Regions from separate parts of the Streptomyces sp. NPDC005808 genome, predicted to be linked through region 1. Evidence: riboswitches for the same ligand, from Rfam matches in the RefSeq annotation. Region 1 holds a riboswitch; the other holds the start of a gene.
What was found. Region 1 has a riboswitch for glycine ahead of gcvT (glycine cleavage system aminomethyltransferase GcvT). Riboswitches for the same ligand answer to the same signal wherever they lie in the genome.

Region 2: another riboswitch for glycine. It lies ahead of gcvP (aminomethyl-transferring glycine dehydrogenase); the one in region 1 lies ahead of gcvT (glycine cleavage system aminomethyltransferase GcvT).

The regions. Positions count from the first base shown of each region.
Region 1 is NZ_JBIAIK010000019.1:86,325-94,034, reverse strand. Features, by position in the region: gene ACFYPC_RS32375 (L-serine ammonia-lyase) at 1-1,269, opposite strand, end outside; gene glyA (serine hydroxymethyltransferase) at 1,422-2,681, opposite strand; gene gcvH (glycine cleavage system protein GcvH) at 2,696-3,073, opposite strand; gene gcvT (glycine cleavage system aminomethyltransferase GcvT) at 3,197-4,315, opposite strand; glycine riboswitch at 4,463-4,559, opposite strand; gene ACFYPC_RS32355 (AAA family ATPase) at 4,780-5,454, shown strand; gene ACFYPC_RS32350 (enhanced serine sensitivity protein SseB) at 5,590-6,393, shown strand; gene ACFYPC_RS32345 (enhanced serine sensitivity protein SseB C-terminal domain-containing protein) at 6,562-7,356, shown strand.
Region 2 is NZ_JBIAIK010000024.1:65,615-73,324, forward strand. Features, by position in the region: gene ACFYPC_RS34940 (hypothetical protein) at 1-191, shown strand, start outside; gene ACFYPC_RS34945 (DUF5999 family protein) at 553-759, shown strand; gene gcvP (aminomethyl-transferring glycine dehydrogenase) at 997-3,882, opposite strand; glycine riboswitch at 4,064-4,159, opposite strand; gene ACFYPC_RS34955 (PRC-barrel domain-containing protein) at 4,275-4,646, shown strand; gene ACFYPC_RS34960 (DNA polymerase IV) at 4,725-6,095, opposite strand; gene ACFYPC_RS34965 (MerR family transcriptional regulator) at 6,174-6,809, opposite strand; gene ACFYPC_RS34970 (bifunctional nuclease family protein) at 7,027-7,500, opposite strand; gene ACFYPC_RS34975 (MerR family transcriptional regulator) at 7,586-7,710, opposite strand, start outside.

The DNA of each region.
Region 1 (7,710 bases):
GTCGAGGGAGACCTTGTGGGAGCCGTCGCCCCGCATGGCCATTTTCGCGGCGGTCACCGCCTTGACCGCGGCCATGCCGTTGCGCTCGATGCAGGGGATCTGGACGAGGCCGCCGACCGGGTCGCAGGTGAGGCCGAGGTTGTGCTCCATGCCGATCTCGGCGGCGTTCTCCACCTGTTCGGGGCTGCCGCCGAGGACCTCGGCGAAGGCGCCGGCGGCCATCGAGCAGGCCGAGCCGACCTCGCCCTGGCAGCCGACCTCGGCGCCGGAGATGGACGCGTTCTCCTTGAAGAGCATGCCGATGGCCCCGGCTGCGAGCAGGAATCGTACGACTCCCTCCTCGTCGGCGCCCGGTACGAAGTTGATGTAGTAGTGCAGGACCGCCGGGATGATGCCGGCCGCGCCGTTCGTCGGGGCCGTGACGACCCGGCCGCCCGCCGCGTTCTCCTCGTTCACCGCCATCGCGTAGAGGGTGATCCACTCCATCGCGTGGGCCAACGGGTCGCCCTCGGCGCGAAGTTGGCGGGCCGAGACGGCGGCGCGGCGGCGGACCTTCAGGCCGCCGGGCAGGATGCCCTCGCGGGACATGCCGCGTGCCGTGCAGGCCTGCATGACGCGCCAGATCGCGAGGAGGCCTTCGCGGATCTCCTCCTCCGTCCGCCAGGCGCGTTCGTTCTCCAGCATCAGCGCGGAGATCGAGAGACCCGTCTCGCGGGTCAGTCGCAGCAGCTCGTCGCCCGTGCGGAAGGGGTACTTCAGGACGGTGTCGTCCAGCTTGATGCGGTCCTCGCCCACCGCGTCGTCGTCGACCACGAAGCCGCCGCCGACCGAGTAGTACGTCTTCTCCAGTACGAGTTCGCCCGCGGCGCCGTACGCGAAGACCGTCATGCCGTTCGCGTGGTACGGCAGCGTTTTGCGGCGGTGCAGGATCAGGTCGTCGGAGAAGGAGAAGTCGATCTCGTGCTCGCCCAGCAGCCTGATGCGGCCCGCCGATTTGATCTCCTCGACCCGGGCGTCGGCCCCCTCCACGTCCACCGTCCGCGGTGAGGCGCCCTCCAGGCCGAGCAGCACCGCCTTGGGGGTGCCGTGCCCGTGGCCGGTCGCGCCCAGGGAGCCGTACAGCTCGGCGCGTATCGACACCACCGAGTCCAGCACGGCCTCGTTGCGCAGTCGTCGGGCGAACATGCGTGCCGCGCGCATCGGGCCCACCGTGTGGGAGCTGGACGGGCCGATGCCGATCGAGAACAGGTCGAAGACCGAGATGGCCACGGGAACTCCTCAAAGCAGGCAGAACAGGGTGGTGCAAGGGGCGGGCGCCGCCCACAGCTGTCATCCAGTGTGCGCGGCGCCCGAAGAAACGTACGTTCCGGGCGAATCGAAGGTGCGAATCGAAAAGTGAGGCCCGGGAAACGCGGGAACCGCTACAGGCCGGGGTACAGCGGGTGCCTGTCGGTCAGGGCCGCCACCCGGGCCTTCAGCGAGTCCGCGTCGTACGCCGGCTTCAGCGCTTCCGCGATGATGTCCGCGACCTCGGTGAAGTCCTCGGTCGTGAAGCCGCGGGTCGCCAGGGCCGGCGTACCGATACGGAGACCCGAGGTCACCATCGGCGGGCGCGGGTCGTTCGGGACGGCGTTGCGGTTGACCGTGATGCCGACCTCGTGGAGACGGTCCTCGGCCTGCTGTCCGTCCAGCTCGGAGTTGCGCAGGTCGACCAGGACCAGGTGCACGTCGGTGCCGCCGGAGAGCACCGAGACGCCGACCGACGTCACGTCGTCCTGGACCAGCCGCTCCGCCAGGATCCGCGCACCGTCAAGGGTCCGCTGCTGGCGTTCCTTGAAGTCGTCCGTCGCGGCGACCTTGAAGGAGACGGCCTTGGCGGCGATCACGTGCTCCAGCGGGCCGCCCTGCTGGCCCGGGAAGACCGCCGAGTTGATCTTCTTGGCGAGCTCGGCCGTGGAAAGGATCACGCCACCGCGCGGGCCGCCCAGCGTCTTGTGGGTGGTGGTCGTGACGACGTGGGCGTGCGGCACGGGGTTGGGGTGCAGGCCCGCCGCCACCAGACCGGCGAAGTGCGCCATGTCGACCATCAGGTACGCGCCGACCTCGTCCGCGATCCGGCGGAACTCGGCGAAGTCGAGCTGACGCGGGTACGCCGACCAGCCCGCCACGATCAGCTGCGGCCTGGACTCCCTGGCGAGCTTCTCGACCTCGGCCATGTCGACCTGGCCGGTGGCGTCGTCCACGTGGTAGGCGACCACGTTGTAGAGCTTGCCGGAGAAGTTGATCTTCATGCCGTGGGTCAGATGCCCGCCGTGCGCGAGGTTCAGGCCCATGATCGTGTCGCCCGGCTTGAGCAGCGCGAACATCGCCGCCGCGTTGGCCTGGGCGCCCGAGTGGGGCTGCACGTTGGCGTGTTCGGCGCCGAAGAGTGCCTTGACGCGGTCGATGGCGATCTGCTCGATGACGTCGACGTGCTCACAGCCGCCGTAGTAGCGGCGGCCGGGGTAGCCCTCGGCGTACTTGTTGGTCAGGACCGAGCCCTGGGCCTCCATGACCGCGACCGGAGCGAAGTTCTCCGAGGCGATCATCTCGAGGGTGGACTGCTGGCGGAGCAGCTCGGCGTCGACGGCGGCGGCGACGTCGGGGTCGAGTTCGTGGAGGGGGGTGTTCAGCACAGACATGTTCGTACGACTCCTCAGCCGGCGGTGAAAGCGATGTACTCGTCGGCGGAGAGCAGGTCGTCCGGCTCGTCCGCGATACGCACCTTGAACAGCCAGCCGCCCTCGAAGGGGGCCGAGTTCACCAGCGCGGGGTCGTCCACCACGTCCTGGTTGATCTCCACGACCTCGCCGGTGACCGGCGCGTACAGGTCGCTCACCGACTTGGTCGACTCCAGCTCTCCGCAGGACTCGCCCGCGGTCACCGTGTCACCGACCTCCGGAAGCTGGGCGTAGACGACATCGCCGAGCGCGTTGGCCGCGAACTCGGTGATGCCGACCGTCGAGACGCCGTCCTCGGCGACCGACAGCCACTCGTGCTCCTTGCTGTAGCGCAGCTGCTGGGGGTTGCTCATGGCCTGAATTCTCCTGTACGCGGGGGACTGCTGATGACGGGGGGAGGGGTGATGAGCTGGGCGGATGTGCCCGGTGTCATGTCTGGCACGCCCGGCCGGGTTCGGCCGACACGTGCGCCAGTGTCACTTCTGGCGCTTGTAGAAAGGCAGCGCCACGACCTCGTACGGCTCGTGGCTGCCCCGGATGTCCACACCGACTCCGGCGGTACCCGGAGCGGAGTGGGCGGCGTCGACGTAGGCCATCGCGATCGGCTTGCCCAGCGTCGGGGACGGGGCGCCCGAGGTGACCTCGCCGACGACCTTGCCGTCGGCGACGACGGCGTACCCCGCGCGCGGGACACGACGGCCCTCGGCGATCAGGCCGACGAGCACCCGCGGGGGGATTTCCAGGGCCGCCGCGGCGGCCTCGGAAAGCGCCTCGCGCCCCACGAAGTCGCCCTCCTTCTCGAACTTCACGACCCGGCCGAGGCCGGCGTCGAAGGGGGTGAGCGAGGTGCTCAGTTCATGCCCGTACAGCGGCATGCCCGCCTCCAGGCGCAGGGTGTCACGGCAGGACAGACCGCACGGCACGAGCCCGGCCGGGGCGCCCGCCTCGGTCAGCGCCTGCCACACCTTCTCGGCGTCGCCGGGGGAGACGAACAGCTCGAAGCCGTCCTCGCCGGTGTAGCCGGTGCGGGCGATGAGCGCAGCAACGCCCGCGACCGTGCCGGGCAGCCCCGCGTAGTACTTCAGGCCGTCGAGGTCGGCGTCGGTGAGGGACTTGAGGATGCCGGGGGACTCCGGGCCCTGGACGGCGATCAGCGCGTACGCGTCACGGTCGTCGCGCACGACGGCGTCGAAGCCCGCCGCACGCTCCAAGAGCGCGTCCAGCACCACCTGGGCGTTGGAGGCATTGGCGACGACCATGTACTCGTGCTCCTGGAGCCGGTACACGATCAGGTCGTCGAGGATGCCGCCGTCCGCCCGGCAGATCATCGTGTAGCGGGCGCGGCCGACGCCGACCGAGCCGATGTTGCCGACCAGCGCGTAGTTGAGGAGTGCGGCGGCCCGGGGCCCGCTGACCGTGATCTCCCCCATGTGGGAGAGGTCGAAAAGGCCGGCCTTCGTACGGACGGCGAGGTGCTCGTCGCGTTCGGAGCCGTAGCGCAGGGGCATGTCCCAGCCCGCGAAGTCGGTCATCGTCGCGCCGAGCGAGCGATGGAGGGCATCGAGCGCGGTGTGACGGGGTGCGTTACTGCTCATCGGTGGGGCTCCCAAGGCATGACGGCGAGGTCGTTCCTCCCCATCTGTCATCGGAACCTGAGAGGTTCATCACGACCCCGCGAAACGGTGGTCATGACTTGCACCTTGGGTGGGGCCCCTGGTCGGCGGCCCGCTTTTCAGATGTGCCTCGCCCGCGCGGTACGGGGCCTGAGAGATTCAAGGGAGGGACTTGCTCCTTCGGCGCCCAGGACGACGTGTCCCGGAACTCTCCCGCGCGGATTCAAGCGGCCGGTATGCAGTTGGCGCGCACATCATTGCACGCATCCCCCAGACACGGGAGGGGCACCTTCGCACACCCGAAACAGCGACCCGCAGTCATTCACAGCGTCATACAGTGACCTGTAACCAGCCTGTGGCGGTCCGATTACGGAAACAGGAAGCACCGCGCATTACCTTCTCTTTACACTCGGCGGGGATGGGACTCCAGACCCATGGGGAGGACGATCACGGTGAACAGGACCACGGCGTACGCGACGACGGCGGGACTAGCGCTGCCCAAGCAGCCCGGCGCCCCGGCCCGGGAGGCGTACCACCCGCTCCCGACGGCTGTCGTCCGCGACCTGAGGGACCGTGCCGGACACAGCCCGCACGGCCTGCACTTCGGCAGCTCCGACGTCGTCGTGGTCACCGGACTCCCCGGCAGCGGCAAGTCGACCCTGATGCGACGCGCCGTCTCGGGCCCGCGCGTCGACTCGCAGGACACCCGGGACCGCTGGGACGGACGGATGTCCCGCTGGCTCCCGTACGCGGTCTACCGTCCCCTCGTCCGCCTCGCCCACTACACGGGCCTGCACCGCGCGTTGCGCTCCGGCGCCGGAGTCGTCGTACACGACTGCGGTACGCAGGCCTGGGTCCGCCGCTGGCTCGCCCGCGAGGCCCGCCGTCGCGGCGGCGCGCTGCACCTGCTGCTGCTCGACGTCACACCGGGCACGGCGCTCGACGGCCAGCGCGAGCGCGGCCGTGGCGTTTCGCGGTACGCGTTCGGGCGTCATCGCGGCGCGGTCGCCCGGCTGCTGCGTTCCGTCGAGAAGGGCGATCTGCCCGAGGGCTGCGGTTCCGCGGTGCTCATCGACCGGGACGCGGCGGACGTGCTGCGCCGGATCGATTTCGGCGGCTGAGGCCGGTCGCAGGGGGCCCGAGGGGGCTGGGAACCGCCGAAGCGGCTGAGATTACGTACAGGCCCACTAACCTTGCCAGCCGGAACGCTCGAACACCCGAACACCCGAACAGTGGTCACAGCAGGCGGTAGACAGATGGACTTCCCGCAATTCCCCGACTTCCCCGGCCTCCCGGCGCAGGCGCACCCCCATCCGCACGGCGGATGGCCGGGCAATGAGCTGGAGGAGGTGCTCGCCGCATCCCTCGGCGTGCCCGCCGGGCCCTCGTCGGGTGCCCGCATCGTCGAGGTGCTGGGCCGCAGCTTCGTCTGGGTCCCGCTGCCGAACGGCGGCGGCCCGCACAGCGGCCCGCTCGACCTGCCCACGCTGGAGATCGCGGGTCAGGCGTACGTCCCTGTCTTCAGCTCGGAGGAGCAGTTCCGCCAGGTCACCGGCGGGCACATGTCGTACACGATCGCGCCCGCCGTCGAGTTCGCCCGCGGGCTGCCCCCGCAGGCCGGCATCGTGATCAACCCGGATGGTGTGGTCGGCCTGCCGCTGCCGCCCCTCGCGGTCGCCGAGCTGTGCCGCGCCGGGCACACGCCGCTGGACGGATCCGCGAGCGGCGGCCGGGTGCGGCTCTTCGAGCCCGACTGGCAGGACGACCCGGTGGACTTCCTGTCGGCGGCCTCCGCCGAGTTCGCCGGGACCGGCGTGGTGCTGACCGCCCGCCGCTGCCTGGCCAGCATCGAGGGCGGCTCGCCCGTGATGTTCATCGGCGTCGAACTCTCCCTGTGGGAGGGCGAGGCCCGCACGCTCCCGCTGGACGCGCTGGGCCGTGCGCTGGGCCGGGTCCCGGTCGACCGCCCCGTGAACCTCGTCCTCCTGGACATCACCCAGGACCCGGTGGGCGACTGGATGCGCGAGCGGGTGCGGCCCTTCTACCAGCACGGGCACTGAAGTCGCCGCCGAGAGGCGACCGAGCGACCACGACCGGCCCGCGGACGCGGGACGGCAGCAAGTCCCCAGCTCTCATGCGGCTTTCCGGCGGAGCGTCCCGCACCGGTGTCAGGGTCGCCGCATAAGCTGGTTTCATATCCGGGGCAACTTCGCGAAGGGGCGGTACAGGTGAGCGCCAGCGGCACCGCGGCCGGGCAGGTCGAGCACATGCTGCGCCAGGTGACGCCCGGGCGTTACGACGCCTACGAGGCGCTGCTGCGCGCGCTCGCGGCCCCGTCGGCAGGCCAGGTCTGGATGCTGCTCTGGCACGGCCAGTCCGGCTCCCCGGACGCGCAGTACGGAAACATGCAGGTGGACGGCTTCGGGTACGCGCCTTGTGTGACCTCCGCCCAGGAGCTCTCGGCCAGCGGCTGGAACCGTTCGTACGAGGTCGTCGACGGCCTGGACGTGGCCCGCACCCTGTACCCCGACCAGTTCGGTCTCTGGCTGAACCCGCACGCCCCCGGCGGTGGCGTCGGCGTCCCCTGGCTCGATCTGCGCCGTATCGCCACGGGCCTGGAGCGCCAGCCCGCGGGCCCCCTCAGGCTCTCCGAGCCGGGCATCGAGATCCCCCAGTTCTACGCCCTGCTCACGCAGAACGCGCACCGCACGTCCGCCGTGCGCTCGCTGCGCCGGGCCTGGGTACAGCCCGCGCTCGGCGCGCCCTACCTGGCCATCGGCCTTGATGTGTACGACACCTCGCCGCCGGCCGTCGACTCGGTGCGGGCGATGATGCAGCAGTCCATCGGCGCGGTGCCGGACGGGCTGCCCGTCTCGACCGTCGCGATGTCCGACGAGTACGACCCGGTGGCGATGTGGCTGCGGTCCAACGCGCGGCCCTTCTACGACCGAGAGGCGCATGCCGCCCCGGCGCAGGCACCGGTGGCCGGTGGCTACGGCTATCCGCAGTCCCGGTCATACTGATCTCTGTTCCACCACGAAACCGGTCCTGGCCCCGCCATGTCCTGATCTCCGCGTGCCGTGACTTCGTGTCTGACCTGCGGGGCGGCAGGCGTAAGGGTTGGATGTCCCCTTTGAGGCTGACACCGGCCGAAAGGGCGCCCCATGGCCCCTTTCACCACAACTGCCCCCTGTCCGCCCCCTGTTACCCACTGTTCGGATAACGGAATCCACTTAACCGCATCACGGTTGCGCATACTTTCTCCGTCAGGCCTGGCACGTGATCGTGGCGGCCATGAAGACTCCCGTGTCAGGCATGGGGTCCTCGACCCTGTGAGTGAGTGCAAGTCTTCGGAACAGCCCGGGATTCCAGGCCGC
Region 2 (7,710 bases), on a different contig from region 1:
TCACGCTCTGGCTGCACGGCGACACCACCGCGGACGGCGCCGCGGGCCACCCCGCCGCCACCGACATCCTGGTCCCGCTGGCACCGGCCCCACCCGGCATCGCGGCACACCGCCCGCACCGCGTAGCCGAGCTCCTGCCGGTCCTCACCCACCGACTCACTCCCGCGCCTCTGCTCAGTTCCCCCGCGTAGCACAAGCAACCACATCAACATTCGTGCCCCGCCGCCGTCCTCTTGGCAGCGGGGCACATCGCTCGTTCGGGCCCCACACCGCTCGTACGAGGGAAAAAGCGCCCCGCGCCCACCCGGGCTAGCCCTATTCGGCCACCGCGAACCACCCGAAAAGACTGCACAGTTGGAATGAACCGCCCGCACGGGTGATGCGTCATCAACCTGTGAGGAGCGCTGCCGCGAAATCCCTGCGGATTGACGCCCGTAGGGCAACACTGGGTTCCAAACCACACATCAACGGGGGGCGGCCATGACCACATCGAGCCGCGGGACAGACACCACAGCCATCACTGACCTCTCAACCCAGCGAAAGATCCCACCAATGTGCCAGCACAAGTCGCCGTGCCCGACAGCCGAATCCGCCGACCGGGAGTCCGCCCGCCTTGTGGCGCACCACCCGGAGCAGGGATGGAGCCTGCTGTGCAATGGCGTTCTGCTCTTCGAGGACACAGGTGAGCTCCTGCCGGACGGCCAGATCATCGCCCCGCACCGCCCGCTGGGCAGCGAGTACGTGATGACGGCGGCCTGAACCGCACAGGCGGGTGGCTGCGGCACCGCCCAGAACATAGAGGGGCCGGACCGGAGACGTATTCTCCGAACCGGCCCCGACGCGTGTCCGACGGCGATTACTCCCCGTAGGCGTCCAGGTCCCCAGCGCTGAACGACCCTCGTAGACATCCAGGTACCCAGGTCTGGTCAACCCTCGTGGACATCCAAGTCCCCAGCGCTGATCAATCCTCATGGACATCCAGGTCCCGAACGCAGATCAGTCCTCGTAGGCATCCAGCGGCGGGCAGGAGCAGACGAGGTTCCGGTCGCCGTACGCCTGGTCGATCCGGCGGACCGGCGGCCAGTACTTGTCCGCGACCGAGACACCGGCCGGGAAGACGGCCTCCTCGCGGCCGTAGCCGTGCTCCCACTCCCCGCCGAGCGAGGCAGCCGTGTGCGGAGCGTTGCGCAAGGGGTTGTCGTCCACCGCCCAATCGCCCGAGCCGACCTTCTCGATCTCCGCACGGATGGCGATCATCGCCTCGCAGAAGCGGTCCAGCTCGACCAGGTCCTCCGACTCGGTCGGCTCGATCATCAGCGTGCCGGCCACCGGGAACGACATCGTCGGCGCATGGAACCCGTAGTCGATCAGGCGCTTGGCGATGTCATCGACGCTCACACCGGTCGCCTTGGTCAGCGGTCGCAGGTCGATGATGCACTCGTGCGCGACGAGCCCGCCAGGACCGGTGTACAGCACCGGGTAGTGCGGTTCGAGGCGCTTGGCGATGTAGTTCGCGGACAGCACGGCCACCTGCGTGGCACGCTTCAGCCCCTCGCCGCCCATGAGGCGGACGTACGCCCACGAGATCGGCAGGATGCCTGCGGAACCCCACGGAGCGGCCGAGATCGGGCCGACACCGGTCGCGGGACCGGCCGCCGGCTGCAAGGGGTGGTTGGGCAGATACGGCGCCAGGTGCGCGCGCACTCCGACCGGACCGACGCCGGGGCCGCCGCCGCCGTGCGGGATGCAGAACGTCTTGTGCAGGTTGAGGTGCGAGACGTCACCGCCGAAGTGCCCCGGCTTGGCAAGTCCCACAAGGGCGTTGAGGTTGGCACCGTCCACATACACCTGGCCGCCGGCCTCGTGCACCTGGGCACAGATGTCGGCGACATGCTCCTCGAAGACGCCATGCGTCGAGGGGTACGTGATCATCAGCACGGACAGCTCGTCGCGGTGCTGCTCGATCTTGGCCCGCAGATCCTCGACGTCGATCTCGCCGTCGTCCGCCGTCTTCACGACGACGACCTTCATGCCGGCCATCACGGCGCTCGCCGCGTTCGTGCCGTGCGCGGAGGACGGGATCAGGCACACGGTGCGCTGCTCATCGCCGTTCGCGCGGTGGTATCCGCGTACGGCGAGCAGACCGGCCAGCTCGCCCTGTGAACCGGCGTTGGGCTGCAGCGACACCTTGTCGTAACCGGTGACCTCGGCGAGCCGCTCCTCCAGCTCGTGGATGAGCGTGAGGTAACCCTGTGCCTGCTCGGCGGGCGCGAAGGGGTGCAACTGCCCGAACTCGGGCCAGGTGACCGGCTCCATCTCCGTCGTCGCGTTGAGCTTCATCGTGCAGGAGCCCAGCGGGATCATGCCGCGGTCCAGCGCGTAGTCACGGTCGGACAGCTTGCGCAGGTAGCGAAGCATCGCCGTCTCGGAGCGGTACTGGTGGAACACCGGGTGCGCGAGGTACTCGTCGGTGCGCAGCAGCGCGGACGGAAGAGTGTCCTCGGCGGTCGAGTCCAGCGCCTCGACATCGCCCTCGACACCGAACGCGGTCCATACGGCGGCCAGTTGCCTGCGCGTGGTGGTCTCGTCGCACGAGATCGACACCTGGTCGGCGTCGACGAGGTGCAGGTTGACCCCCTGGTCACGCGCGGCCGCCACGATCTCGGCGGCCCGGCCCTGGACGCGCACGGTCAGCGTGTCGAAGTAGGCGCCGTGGACGACCTCGACTCCGCCCGCCTTCAGCCCCTCGGCGAGGATCGTCGCGTACCGGTGCGTACGCCGAGCGATCGTCTTCAGCCCCTCGGGACCGTGATAGACGGCGTACATGCCGGCCATCACGGCGAGCAGCACCTGAGCCGTACAGATGTTGCTTGTCGCCTTCTCCCGACGGATGTGCTGCTCCCGTGTCTGCAGGGCCAGGCGATACGCCTTGTGCCCGTCCGCGTCGACGGACACCCCGACCAGCCGACCCGGCAGACTGCGTGCGAACTTCTCGCGCACCGCCATGTACCCGGCGTGCGGACCACCGAAGGCCATCGGCACCCCGAACCGCTGCGTCGTACCGACCGCGATGTCCGCGTCCAGCTCACCGGGCGAGGTCAGCAAAGTCAGCGCGAGCAGATCGGCGGCGACGGTGACGACCGCTCCCAGCTCGTGAGCCTGCTCGACAAGCGGCTTGATGTCGCGTACGGCACCGGAGGCGCCCGGGTACTGGATCAGCACGCCGTTGATCTCACGCGCGGCGATCTCGGCGGGGATGCCCGCGCTCAGGTCGGCGACGACGACCTCGACGCCGGTCGGCTCGGCGCGGGTCCGGATGACGGCGACGGTCTGCGGCAGCGCGTCCGCGTCGACCAGGAAGAGACCCTTCTTGTTCTTGCCCATGCGCCGGGACAGCGCCATCGCCTCGGCGGCCGCGGTGCTCTCGTCGAGCAGCGAGGCACCGGACGTCGGTAGCCCGGTCAGTTCGGCGACGACGGTCTGGAAGTTCAGCAGCGCTTCGAGGCGGCCCTGCGAGATCTCCGGCTGATACGGCGTGTACGCCGTGTACCAGGCCGGGCTCTCCATGACGTTCCGAAGGATCACCGGCGGAGTGAAGGTCCCGTAGTAGCCGAGCCCGATCATCGAGTCGAGCACCTGGTTACGGTCCGCGAGGGTGCGCAGCTCGGCCAGCACCTCGGCCTCGGTGCGCGCGCCCGGCAGCTCCAGCGCCCCGGCGTTCTTGATCACGTCCGGCACCGCGATGGCGGTGAGCTCGTCGAGCGAGCCGTATCCGACCTGCGCGAGCATCTTGGCCCGGGCTTCGTTGTCGGGCCCGATGTGGCGCTGCTCGAAGGGGATTCCCTGTTCGAGCTCGGAGAGTGGAATGCGAGGGGCGGTCATTGCGGAGGCCTCCTGGTCTGACGCGACCTTCGAGGGGCACCCCGGCACGGGTACCCCGACGGCCTCCCCCTCTGTCATCTCAACCTGAGAGCTTCACCGGACCGCCCGCCCGCTGCGACCCGATTTTCACCGTCGGTGAGAGCGAGCGCCCATCGGCACCCGCTCTGCTTTCCAGAGTGACCTCGTCCGTGCGGTACGTGGGCCTGAGAGATTCCGGGGAGGATTTGCTCCTTCGGCGCCTCCGATGGTGTCCGGAGGACTCTCCCGCACAGGGTCAGCAGCCGTTTGCCAGCCTACCAGCGCGGACAACACCCGAGCCTTCGAGTGGCCACCTGCCTGAATCTGCTCTTTTGTAGTGCTTACGGATGAGTTGCGACCAATCGGAGGGCACCGTGCAGACCGACATCGATCCGCGCAACTTGATCGGCCGCAAGGCATTCGACCGCAACGGAGCCAAGATCGGCACGATCGACGAGGTCTACCTCGACGACGCGACCGGGATCCCGGAGTGGGCAGCCATACGCACGGGACTGTTCAGCAGGGACGCCTTCGTGCCCCTGGAACCCAGCGAACTCGTCGAAGGCACTCTGCGCATCCCCTTCGAGCGAGCGCTGATCAAGGACGCGCCCGACTTCGGCGTCGGCCGCCACCTCTCCCCCGAACAGGAACTCCAGCTCTACCACCACTACGGCCTCGACCTGACATCCCCGCCTCCCTCACCGGATCGCGACTTCGGCCGCCTGGCGGGCCCTGACGAAGCCTGAAGCCGCGCCAAAAGGCATCGCGCGACTGCCACCCAGCCACGCGGGAACTACACCCCCGTCCGCAGTGAGGCCCGCAGCTCAACCCTCACGGGGATGACCAACGGTCTGGGCCACCAAGGGCAACGGCTCCGCCGGCTCCAGCTCCGGATCGTCGGTCCGGAACGTCCGTACCCGCCCGGGCCCGGAGTACGGCGTCTCGAACCGAACGGTGACCCGCCCGAGCCCGCTGCCCTGCACCCACCCGTGCCCGAGCTCGGCGTGCCGCACATCGTGCCCCGCGGGCCATCGCCGCTCGGCCGGCGGCACTGGCTCCTCGGCGGACCCTTCCGCCACCTCCTCCTCGATGTGCTCCTGCGCCGCAAGCTCCCCCGCGGCGGCCTGCGCCTGCGCGAACAGGTCCTCCTGCGTGTAGTCCGCCAGCCCTGAGACACCCACGCCGAGCAGCCGTACGCCACCGGTCGTGTCCACCGACTCAAGAAGCCGCGCGGCCGCCTCCCGCACCACCCCGAGGTCGTCCGTGGGCCCCCGTAGCGTCTCGGACCGGGTCAGGGTGGAGAAGTCGTACCTGCGCACCTTCAGGACGATGGTGCGCCCCGACAGCCCGGCATCACGCAACCGCCTCACACACCGGTCGGCGAGCCGCTGTACCTCCAGACCGACCCGCACCCGGTCATGGATGTCCACGTCGTACGTGTCCTCGACGGAGACCGACTTGGTCTCCCGCTCGGCGACCACGGGCCGGTCGTCGTGCGCCAGCGCCATCGCGTACAGCGCGTGCCCGTGGGACTTCCCCAGCAGCCGTACGAGCTCGTCCTCGCCGGCCTCGGCAAGTTCCTCGACGGTGGTGATGCCGGCCCGCCGCAGATGATCACCCGTCGCCGGCCCCACGCCCGGCAGCGTCCGCACCGACATGGGCCCCAGCAGCGCACGCTCGGTCCCCGGCTCTATCAGCACCAGACCGTCGGGCTTGGCCTGCTCCGAGGCGATCTTCGCGAGCATCTTGGACGCCGCGAGCCCCACCGATCCGGTGAGCCCCGTGACAGCCCGGATGTCCGCGCGCAGCTTCTCCCCGGTAAGCCGCGCCGACACCCCGTCCCAGGCCGCTCCCCCTGCCTCCAGATCGACGAACGCCTCGTCCAGGCTCAGCGGCTCCACCAGCGGCGACAGGGCCCGCAACAGCCCCATCACCTGCTCGCTGACCTCCCGATAGATCCCGAAGCGCGGCACGAGATACGCGGCGTTCGGCGCGAGCCGGCGTGCCTGGGCCATGGGCATCGCCGAGTGCACCCCGAAGACCCGCGCCTCGTACGAGCAGGTGGCGACGACTCCACGTGGTCCGAGCCCGCCCACGACGACCGCTTTCCCGCGCAGGCTCGGCTTGGATGCCTGCTCCGCCGAGGCGAAGAAGGCATCCATGTCGAGATGCAGGATCGTGGGCGCGGTTCTCACATCTCCGATGCTGCCTTACGCCACTGACAATGCCCCGGCAAGCCGGGGCACCATCAGCCTCTTCCGTTCCCGAGTTCCTCAGACCGCGCGATTACGCCTTCGCGCCAGCTCGTCGGCGGGGTTGTTCCTCACGAGCGTCTCGCCGGTGTCCACGCGCTCACCGTGCAGCTGCGAGAGCGCGCTCTCGACATCCCGCCACACCACGCCGACGGCGATCCCGAAGACCCCCTGGCCGCCCTGGAGCAGCGCGTGGACCTCGTCGGGGGACGTGCACTCGTAGACCGTCGCGCCGTCGCTCATCAGCGTCATCCGCTCCAGATCCCGGAAACCGCGCTCCCTGAGGTGCTGGACCGTCGTGCGGATGTTCTGCAACGACACCCCGGTGTCGAGGAACCGCTTGACGATCTTCAGGACGACCACGTCCCTGAAGCTGTACAGCCGCTGCGTCCCCGACCCGTAGGCCGGCCGCACACTCGGCTCGACCAGTCCCGTCCTCGCCCAGTAGTCCAGTTGCCGGTAGGTGATGCCCGCGGCAGCGCACGCCGTGGGACCGCGGTAGCCGATCTCCTCGGAAACCGCCTCACCTTCACCGGTCACTGCTGTCGGCCGCCGCGGAACGTGATCGGCCGCGTTGCCATGAAGCGGGTACGGGCCGCTCTCCCCCAGACCGCGTCCGGGAGCACCCCCAGCCGTACCGTCGCCGCTGCTTCTCACGCCGACCTCCGTCCTTGACCTGCCTTCTCGACGGTAGGCAGTCACCAGGGGTGCGTCAACGATCGCCACACTCGGCACGCCGAGTGATAATCACCCTAGGAGTGGTTTCCCGTGCCCCACCGCGGGGAAAGGCTAGCCGAATGCTCTCTGAGCGAGCCGCGGCGCACCACACTGGCCGCCGGCAATTGCCACCCGGAGCTCTCCGAGGCCCGTGTCCTCATTGGCTGTTGGTGCCGAAGTCCTCGGGCGAGATCTGGTCGAGGAACTCGCGGAACTTCTCCACTTCGTCCTCCTGCTCGTCCGGGATCGCGATACCGGCGTCGTCCAGCACACCGTCGCTGCCGTAGATCGGCGTCCCGGTGCGCAGAGCCAGCGCTATGGCGTCGGAAGGCCTGGCACTCACCTCGACCCCGCTGGCGAACACCAGCTCCGCATAGAAGACGCCCTCACGCAGGTCGGTGATGCGTACTTCGGTGAGCTCCTGGCCGACGGCTTCCAGCACGTCCTTGAACAGGTCGTGGGTCAGCGGTCGCGCCGGGGCCATGCCCTGCTGGGCGAAGGCGATCGCCGTCGCCTCCCCCGGTCCGATCCAGATGGGGAGGTAACGATCGCCTCCCACTTCACGCAGAAGCACGATCGGTTGGTTGGAGGGCATTTCGACCCGGACACCTACGACATCGAGCTCGTTCACACAGCAACCCTAGGCCGTGCCCGGGACGTTTGGGTAGTCGGGCACGGAACGGGTGGGCGATCCGAGCCGCACCGAGCGCCCCGCGTCAAGGCAGCCGGACACCGAGCGCAGTCTGCACCAGCGCCGCGTGCAGCTTCACCGTGAGCCCCGCCAGCTCCTTCGTACGGGCCTCCGCGTGCGCCCTCGTCTGCGGATTGCGGTGCCTTCGCA